Linked DNA regions of Prochlorococcus marinus XMU1406. The protein of the gene in region 1 binds, or shares a complex with, the protein of each later gene. Links are inferred from orthologs where the notes say so. Each region holds a gene or a part of one and is shown on either strand. Other genes may lie near its edges.

Evidence for each region.
Region 2: the proteins of HA149_RS00925 (region 1) and HA149_RS01555 are in contact, whole or in part, in a cryo-EM structure (PDB 6ZJN), measured with the Thermus thermophilus proteins. The link is inferred for Prochlorococcus marinus XMU1406 from one-to-one orthologs. Residues at the interface, in WP_223903221.1 of Thermus thermophilus: Met26, Thr27, Asn29, Gly31, Pro32, His34; in WP_096411116.1 of Thermus thermophilus: Glu45, Ser46, Asn48, Pro50, Ala51, Gly52, Glu53.
Region 3: the proteins of HA149_RS00925 (region 1) and HA149_RS01550 are in contact, whole or in part, in a cryo-EM structure (PDB 6KHJ), measured with the Thermosynechococcus vestitus proteins. The link is inferred for Prochlorococcus marinus XMU1406 from one-to-one orthologs. Residues at the interface, in WP_011057128.1 of Thermosynechococcus vestitus: Pro17, His18, His19, Pro20, Ser21, Met22, Val25, Arg27, Met29, Thr31, Ile38, Asp39, Cys40, Glu41, Pro42, Val43, Ile44, Gly45, Tyr46, Leu47, His48, Arg49, Gly50, Met51, Lys53, Ile54, Asn57, Arg58, Pro65, Tyr66; in WP_011056552.1 of Thermosynechococcus vestitus: Leu46, Met47, Tyr48, Thr50, Ala51, Cys52, Phe54, Ile55, Glu56, Ala58, Ala59, Ile61, Gly62, Ser63, Arg64, Phe65, Asn76, Pro78, Thr89, Thr91, Lys93, Met94, Ala97, Leu101, Met123, Phe124, Ser126, Asp127, Ser128, Tyr129.

The regions. Positions count from the first base shown.
Region 1 is NZ_JAAORG010000001.1:169,880-172,851, reverse strand. The notes cover bases 162-2,972. They hold HA149_RS00925 (NAD(P)H-quinone oxidoreductase subunit H), read right to left. Parts: upstream 2,256-2,972; coding sequence 1,068-2,255; downstream 162-1,067. Other genes in these bases: rsmH (16S rRNA (cytosine(1402)-N(4))-methyltransferase RsmH), read left to right, coding at 2,294-2,972; HA149_RS00930 (acyl-CoA thioesterase), read right to left, coding at 606-1,058; HA149_RS00935 (AMP-binding protein), read left to right, coding at 162-602. Also shown: more of HA149_RS00935, read left to right, coding at 1-161.
Region 2 is NZ_JAAORG010000001.1:287,270-290,270, forward strand. The notes cover bases 1-2,840. They hold HA149_RS01555 (NAD(P)H-quinone oxidoreductase subunit 3), read right to left. Parts: upstream 1,682-2,840; coding sequence 1,319-1,681; downstream 1-1,318. Other genes in these bases: HA149_RS01540 (gluconeogenesis factor YvcK family protein), read left to right, coding at 1-53; HA149_RS01545 (NAD(P)H-quinone oxidoreductase subunit J), read right to left, coding at 50-580; HA149_RS01550 (NADH dehydrogenase subunit K), read right to left, coding at 580-1,287; HA149_RS01560 (rubredoxin), read left to right, coding at 1,759-2,187; HA149_RS01565 (photosynthesis system II assembly factor Ycf48), read left to right, coding at 2,197-2,840. Outside these bases: more of HA149_RS01565, read left to right, coding at 2,841-3,001. UniProt on the Escherichia coli protein: NDH-1 shuttles electrons from NADH, via FMN and iron-sulfur (Fe-S) centers, to quinones in the respiratory chain. The immediate electron acceptor for the enzyme in this species is believed to be ubiquinone.
Region 3 is NZ_JAAORG010000001.1:286,542-289,643, forward strand. The notes cover bases 162-3,102. They hold HA149_RS01550 (NADH dehydrogenase subunit K), read right to left. Parts: upstream 2,016-3,102; coding sequence 1,308-2,015; downstream 162-1,307. Other genes in these bases: HA149_RS01540 (gluconeogenesis factor YvcK family protein), read left to right, coding at 162-781; HA149_RS01545 (NAD(P)H-quinone oxidoreductase subunit J), read right to left, coding at 778-1,308; HA149_RS01555 (NAD(P)H-quinone oxidoreductase subunit 3), read right to left, coding at 2,047-2,409; HA149_RS01560 (rubredoxin), read left to right, coding at 2,487-2,915; HA149_RS01565 (photosynthesis system II assembly factor Ycf48), read left to right, coding at 2,925-3,102. In the rest of the region: more of HA149_RS01540, read left to right, coding at 1-161. UniProt on the Escherichia coli protein: NDH-1 shuttles electrons from NADH, via FMN and iron-sulfur (Fe-S) centers, to quinones in the respiratory chain. The immediate electron acceptor for the enzyme in this species is ubiquinone.

The DNA.
Region 1 (2,972 bases):
TAGCACCTTGTTACGGCGCAACTGAAACAGCAGCAATGGTTACGAGTTTAAAACCAAAAGAATTCTTAATGGGTTTTAAAAATGTTGGAGAAATACTACCTGATACAAAAATAAGAATTAACGCACAAGGATTAATCGAGATAAAATCAGCCAGAATTGGAATCGAAATAATAAACTCTTTAAAAACTGAAAATTTCAAAAATAAAAATGGGTGGTGGCAAACAGGTGATTTAGGTGAAATTAATCAAATCAATAATTCTTTATATTTAAACTTTTTTGGAAGAAGTGATAATGCCTTTAATTCCGGAGGAGAAATCGTTTTCCCTGAAGTAATTGAATCTAGATTAAATGATTTCATTATGAAAGAAAATATCCCAATTAATAAATTCAATATTTCAAAAGTATCTAACAAATTATGGGGAAATAAAATTAAAGTAATTGTTGAATTTAGAGAACTTACAAATAATAAAAATATTGAAATTTCTTTAAATTTATTAAAAAAATTTTCTCAAAGTTGGCCCAAACATGAAAAGCCTGAAAAGTGGATTGTTAAAAACAAAAATAGCATTACAGAAAAAATAAACTATAAATTTAAAAAATAATAATTAGCATTCTTTTAAATTTGTACTTACATTTGAAGCCTCTATCCATCTTTCTAACTGATCGGGAAGTTCTATTTTATTTCTTGAATCAACATCTAAAGAACAATGTATAATTTTTCCTTCGGCTACTTTATTTCCATTTTTTATAAAAAAGCTATTTACTTGGAACAAATGGGTATTAATTTTATGAGGGGCAATTTTTACTTTTAAGAAATCTCCAATTTTTATAGGCGCAAGAAAGTTTGCTTCACAATTTACTATTGGAAAAATAATTTGACTTTTACGTATAGAAAAATCTGGAAAAATATCTTGAGAAGGAATCCCATAAATTTCAATACTTTCTTCCCAAGCTTCATGCGACCATTTTAATAAGTTATGAAAATGAATTACACCTGCAGAATCACAATCACCAAATCTTACCTTCTTCTGCAATATTAACCAATCAGCGGGTTTCATTTAAAGAAATTATCTATCAACAGATCCCATAATGACATCTATTGAACCAAGGATTGCCATAATATCTGCGATTTTGGCACCTTTAAGAATATGAGGCAATATTTGCAAATTATTTAAATCAGCTGCTCTGATTTTAAATCTCCATGGGGTAACTTCATTATTTCCTTGAATAAATACACCTATTTCTCCTTTGCCGGACTCTAATCTTGTATATAATTCTCCATTAGGAATTTTAAAAGTTGGAGCAACCTTCTTAGCTACGTATTGATAGTCAATACCAAAAATTTCACTTTTCTTATCTTCAGTCGACATTCTTTGAGCTTCTAAATTTTCTGTTGGACCTCCTGGAATCATTTTGCAGGCTTGGCGAATGATACTTAGTGATTGTCTCATCTCTTCAACTCTTACTCGATATCTCGCATAACAATCTCCTTCTTTTTCTGAAGCAATCTGCCAATCAAAATCGTCATAACATTCATAACTATCGACTTTCCTTAAATCCCAAGAAACTCCAGAAGCTCTAAGCATTGGCCCAGACAAAGACCAATTAATTGCCTGGTCTCTTTGTATTGTTCCTAGACCTTCAATTCTTTTTCTAAAAATTGGATTATTTGTGATTAATTTTTCATATTCATCTATCTTAGGACCGAACCAATCGCAAAAGTCTATACATTTTTCTAACCATCCGTATGGGAGATCACATGCGACACCACCTATCCTGAAGAAATTATTATTTATAAGCCTTTGTCCAGTAGCAGCTTCCCAGAGATCATAGATCATCTCTCTTTCTCTAAAAATATAGAAAAATGGAGTTTGAGCTCCTACGTCTGCTAAAAAGGGACCAAGCCATAAAAGATGATTAGCAATACGATTAAGTTCGAGCATAAGAACTCTGATGTAACTAGCTCTTTTGGGAACTGGAATATTAGCTAATCTTTCAGGAGCATTTACTACAATAGCTTCATAAAACATTCCTGCTGCATAATCCATTCTGCTTACATAAGGGACATACATTACATTTGTCCTATTTTCAGCTATCTTTTCCATTCCTCTATGTAAATATCCAATTACTGGCTCACAATCAATGACATTCTCACCATCAAGAGTTACAACTAACCTTAAAACCCCATGCATTGAGGGATGGTGAGGGCCAAAATTGACCACCATTGGTTCTGTTCTAGTCTCTAGCTGAGCCATTCGAAATTTAACTTCTAAATAAATCTTAGTCGAAAGTTATGCAAACTGACCTATCTGATTCATCTTTTTTCAATCATCAATCAGTTATGACAGATGAGATTATGGCCTCATTAGAGCATTACCCACTTATACATAACAATCAACTTCAGGGAATTGACGCAACTTTAGGCGGAGGCGGGCACTCTTATCATTTATTGAGAAAATATTCGGATTTAAATATAATTGGACTTGATCAAGATCCATTCGCAAGAAAATCAGCATCAAAAAAACTTGATGAGTTTAAAAATAGGATTGATATAAGGGCTTCAAATTTTGCGGATTTTGTACCAAAAGAAAAAGTTTCTTTTGTAATTGCAGATCTTGGAGTAAATAGTAACCAAATTGATGACCCTAAAAGAGGATTTAGTTTCCAAAAAGATGGTCCGCTTGATATGCGCATGAATCCTTTTCTTGATGTTGATGCAGAGAAATTAATTGAGTATTTAAATGAAAAAGATCTAGCTAACTTAATCTATAAATATGGAGATGAGAGATTATCAAGAAAGATTGCTAGGAAAATAAAATTGGATTTGAAGGAAAATGGGAAATATTCTGGGACAAAAGAGTTAGCTTATTCTATTGCAGGCTGCTTCCCACCAAAACAAAGATATAAAAAAATACATCCAGCAACAAGAACATTTCAAGCACTAAGAATTGCTGTTAATAAAGAAATTGAAG
Region 2 (3,001 bases), 120 kb from region 1 along the record:
GACTAGCGAGAGCAGTTATGTTTATTTACCGCAAATTAAAAAAATTAAACTAATAAGCATCTTGAAGTTCATAGAAATCTGGCTGAATATAATCTTTTCGTAATGGCCATCCTCTCCAGTCTTCAGGCATTAATAGTCTTTTGGGATTGGGATGATCAATAAAATTTATTCCATACATATCAAAAGTTTCTCTTTCTTGCCAATCACTTCCTTTAAAAATTTTATACAAACTAGGGATTGATAAATCAGAATCTCTTTTTAAGAAAACTTTTAATCTGACTTCTTTAATTTTTTCGATTTTTTGTAAATCATCAACAGTTATAAAATGATAGAAACTTACAAGATTTTTGCCTGGTCCCTCATCATATCCTCCTTGACATTGGAGATAGTTGAAACCGTAATTTCTCAAGGCAGATACTGCTTCATATAATTTGTTAGGTTCCACAGAAATGTTTTCGATTCCTATGTGATCATCAGATAAAGATTGATTTGGAATTCCATCTTTAAACAAAGATTGGCTTATAAACCCTTCTTTTTCTATTGAAGTATCTGAGGATTTGGCTAAACCGTCTTTTTCCATTAATCTTCTAAAGTATTAATAATTTCAGTTTTTTTGGCGTTTTCAGGTAATTCAGTTATTTTTTCTTTTTTAGAGGAGGGAATGACGTTAGCTGAAGTTTTGTTTAGATATTCACCTGTATTTTCTGAGAAAACAAGATTCATTTCGTGATCAGATGTTATGTATCTGTGAGTTTGTTCTGTTTTTGTGCGCTCTAAAATTGATTCATTACCAACTTTTTTTCTTAATTTAATTACAGCATCAAAAATTGCTTCTGGTCTTGGTGGGCATCCTGGTAGGTATAGATCAACTGGTATCAATTTATCAACCCCTCTGACAGCAGTTGTAGAATCTGCGCTGAACATTCCCCCTGTGATTGTGCAAGCACCCATGGCAATTACATATTTTGGTTCAGGCATTTGTTCATACAGTCTTACAAGAGCTGGAGCCATCTTCATCGTCACTGTTCCTGCAACTATTATTAAATCTGCTTGCCTAGGAGAGCTTCTAGGTACTAATCCAAATCTATCAAAATCAAATCTAGATCCTATTAGGGCAGCAAATTCTATAAAACAACAAGCTGTTCCATACAAGAGAGGCCATAGACTACTTAGTCTAGCCCAATTATGAAGATCGTCTAAACTTGTCAATATAATATTTTCACTTAAATCTGTAGTAACTTGGGGTGCACCAAGAGAATTACAAGTTCCTTCTCGGATTTCTCTTATTGCTTTTGGGGATAATTGTGGATTCAATTTTTTAACTCCATTCTAAAGCGCCTTTTCTCCATGCGTATGCCAGAGCGATAACAAGTATTGCAATGAAAATTAAAGCCTCAATAAAAGCTAATAAGCCTAATCTATTGAAGGCAACAGCCCAAGGATAAAGGAATACTGTCTCAACATCAAATATAACGAAAACCAAGGCAAACATGTAATAACGAATATTAAATTGAATCCATGCTCCTCCTATAGGCTCCATTCCAGATTCATAGGTAAGTTTTCTTTCCCCTGTTCTGCCTTTTGGGGCAACGATGAGATTAGTAACTAGAGCTAATACTGGTACAGCTGCGGCAATTAGGAGGAAACCTAAAAAGTATTCATAGCCAGTTAATAAAAACATCTTAAAAAATTAATTTTGAATAAAAGTCGCTTAATTAAGCAAAATCTTTTAAAGTTCTTAAAGAACAATAATAAACCGTGAGTGAAAACATTCAACCAGCCTCTGAGGAAAACAAAATAGTTGAAGACTTTGAGAAAGGAAATCTTTCTGAAAAATCCTCAGAAGTAAATGTTAAACAACCTGTTCTTAATTTAGAACATAATAGATTCGAATGTAGAAGTTGTGGGTATATTTATGATCCGTCTGAAGGAAATAAAAAATTAAACATACCCAAAAATACTCCTTTTTCAGAGTTGGATGGGAACACCTTTGCTTGCCCTGTTTGTCGAGCCGGTAAAAATTTTTATAAGGATATAGGTCCTAAATCTAAACCTAGTGGTTTTGAAGAAAATTTAGTTTATGGGTTTGGTTTTAATAGTTTACCTCCTGGACAAAAAAATATATTGATTTTTGGAGGGCTGGCTTTTGCCGCTGCTATGTTTCTTTCTTTATACTCTTTGCATTAATATACATAAATGAAAAAAATTATTACTAGTATCCCCACTCTTCTTTTATCTGGCCTTCTTTGTTTTGTATTGAGCGGTTGTTCATCTACAGGAGTTAAGATGAGTGATAGTAGCCCTTGGAAAACAATTCAGTTTGAGGACCAAGCTAATGCTTTAGATATTGATTTTATAGATGATAAAAATGGATTTTTAGTAGGTTCTAATAGACTTATTATGGAATCTAATGATGGGGGAGAAACTTGGGAGAAAAGAAATTTAGATTTACCAAGTGAAGAGAACTTTCGTCTGCTAGATATTGACTTTAAAGGTGAAGAGGGCTGGTTAATAGGTCAGCCCTCATTAGTTATGCATACACTTGATGCGGGAAAAAATTGGACTCGTTTATCTCTTGGCAACAAATTACCAGGTCAACCATTTCTAATAACGACTGTTGATGCAGGGATTGCAGAGTTGGCCACCACTGCAGGTGCAATCTATGAAACATCAGATAGTGGTGAATCATGGAATGCAAAAGTTGTAGATGCATCTGGTTCTGGAGGTGTAAGAGATTTAAGAAGAACTAAAGAGGGAGATTATGTCAGCGTAAGTAGTCTGGGTAATTTCTTTTCTACTTTGGAAAATGATAGTGATGCATGGACAGCTCATCAAAGAGCGAGTAGCAAAAGAGTTCAAAGTATTGGTTTCAATCCAGAAGGAAGTTTATGGATGCTTTCTAGAGGAGCCGAAATTAGATTTAATGAAGATACGAATGATCTAGAAAACTGGTCGAAACCTATTATACCTATTCTTAATGGATACAATTATTTAGATATGG
Region 3 (3,102 bases), 120 kb from region 1 along the record:
ACCTACTTTAACTAGATTATTTCAGTACAGATTTTCAGGGGGAAGTGGTTTGGAAGGTCATAGTTTTGGAAATCTATTCTTGTCAGCTTTAACAACAATTACAGGTAGTTTAGAAAAAGCAGTTCAAGCCTCTAGTAAGGTTTTGGCGGTACAAGGTCAAGTTTTACCTGCAACAAATATTGATGTTATGTTATGGGCCGAATTAGAAGATGGTGAGAAAATTTTTGGTGAAAGCAAGATCAGTAAATCTAAAAAATTAATTTCGAGGATTGGTTACCTACCAGAAAATCCTTCAGCTCTTCCAAGTGCTCTTGAATCTATAAAAGAAGCTGATTTAATTGTTCTTGGCCCAGGTAGTCTGTACACTTCTTTATTGCCTAATCTTTTAGTACCAGAAATAGTAGATGCATTATTGCAAAGTAATGCTCCTAAAATTTATATAAGTAATTTGATGACTCAGCCTGGAGAAACAGATGGACTTGATGTCTATCAACATATCAAAGCAATAGAAAAACAACTATCAAATTTTGGAGTTAATACTCGAATTTTTAACTCAATCTTATCTCAGATTCAATTTGAAAAGTCTCCATTAGTAGACTATTACGAAAGTAGAGGGGCAGAGCCTGTCCAATGTAATAAAGAAAAATTATTATCTGAGGGTTATTATGTTTTGCAAGCACCATTATATTCAAAAAGAATAACTCCAACTCTTAGACATGATCCAAGGAGACTAGCGAGAGCAGTTATGTTTATTTACCGCAAATTAAAAAAATTAAACTAATAAGCATCTTGAAGTTCATAGAAATCTGGCTGAATATAATCTTTTCGTAATGGCCATCCTCTCCAGTCTTCAGGCATTAATAGTCTTTTGGGATTGGGATGATCAATAAAATTTATTCCATACATATCAAAAGTTTCTCTTTCTTGCCAATCACTTCCTTTAAAAATTTTATACAAACTAGGGATTGATAAATCAGAATCTCTTTTTAAGAAAACTTTTAATCTGACTTCTTTAATTTTTTCGATTTTTTGTAAATCATCAACAGTTATAAAATGATAGAAACTTACAAGATTTTTGCCTGGTCCCTCATCATATCCTCCTTGACATTGGAGATAGTTGAAACCGTAATTTCTCAAGGCAGATACTGCTTCATATAATTTGTTAGGTTCCACAGAAATGTTTTCGATTCCTATGTGATCATCAGATAAAGATTGATTTGGAATTCCATCTTTAAACAAAGATTGGCTTATAAACCCTTCTTTTTCTATTGAAGTATCTGAGGATTTGGCTAAACCGTCTTTTTCCATTAATCTTCTAAAGTATTAATAATTTCAGTTTTTTTGGCGTTTTCAGGTAATTCAGTTATTTTTTCTTTTTTAGAGGAGGGAATGACGTTAGCTGAAGTTTTGTTTAGATATTCACCTGTATTTTCTGAGAAAACAAGATTCATTTCGTGATCAGATGTTATGTATCTGTGAGTTTGTTCTGTTTTTGTGCGCTCTAAAATTGATTCATTACCAACTTTTTTTCTTAATTTAATTACAGCATCAAAAATTGCTTCTGGTCTTGGTGGGCATCCTGGTAGGTATAGATCAACTGGTATCAATTTATCAACCCCTCTGACAGCAGTTGTAGAATCTGCGCTGAACATTCCCCCTGTGATTGTGCAAGCACCCATGGCAATTACATATTTTGGTTCAGGCATTTGTTCATACAGTCTTACAAGAGCTGGAGCCATCTTCATCGTCACTGTTCCTGCAACTATTATTAAATCTGCTTGCCTAGGAGAGCTTCTAGGTACTAATCCAAATCTATCAAAATCAAATCTAGATCCTATTAGGGCAGCAAATTCTATAAAACAACAAGCTGTTCCATACAAGAGAGGCCATAGACTACTTAGTCTAGCCCAATTATGAAGATCGTCTAAACTTGTCAATATAATATTTTCACTTAAATCTGTAGTAACTTGGGGTGCACCAAGAGAATTACAAGTTCCTTCTCGGATTTCTCTTATTGCTTTTGGGGATAATTGTGGATTCAATTTTTTAACTCCATTCTAAAGCGCCTTTTCTCCATGCGTATGCCAGAGCGATAACAAGTATTGCAATGAAAATTAAAGCCTCAATAAAAGCTAATAAGCCTAATCTATTGAAGGCAACAGCCCAAGGATAAAGGAATACTGTCTCAACATCAAATATAACGAAAACCAAGGCAAACATGTAATAACGAATATTAAATTGAATCCATGCTCCTCCTATAGGCTCCATTCCAGATTCATAGGTAAGTTTTCTTTCCCCTGTTCTGCCTTTTGGGGCAACGATGAGATTAGTAACTAGAGCTAATACTGGTACAGCTGCGGCAATTAGGAGGAAACCTAAAAAGTATTCATAGCCAGTTAATAAAAACATCTTAAAAAATTAATTTTGAATAAAAGTCGCTTAATTAAGCAAAATCTTTTAAAGTTCTTAAAGAACAATAATAAACCGTGAGTGAAAACATTCAACCAGCCTCTGAGGAAAACAAAATAGTTGAAGACTTTGAGAAAGGAAATCTTTCTGAAAAATCCTCAGAAGTAAATGTTAAACAACCTGTTCTTAATTTAGAACATAATAGATTCGAATGTAGAAGTTGTGGGTATATTTATGATCCGTCTGAAGGAAATAAAAAATTAAACATACCCAAAAATACTCCTTTTTCAGAGTTGGATGGGAACACCTTTGCTTGCCCTGTTTGTCGAGCCGGTAAAAATTTTTATAAGGATATAGGTCCTAAATCTAAACCTAGTGGTTTTGAAGAAAATTTAGTTTATGGGTTTGGTTTTAATAGTTTACCTCCTGGACAAAAAAATATATTGATTTTTGGAGGGCTGGCTTTTGCCGCTGCTATGTTTCTTTCTTTATACTCTTTGCATTAATATACATAAATGAAAAAAATTATTACTAGTATCCCCACTCTTCTTTTATCTGGCCTTCTTTGTTTTGTATTGAGCGGTTGTTCATCTACAGGAGTTAAGATGAGTGATAGTAGCCCTTGGAAAACAATTCAGTTTGAGGACCAAGCTAATGCTTTAGATATTGATTTTATAGATGATAAAAATGGAT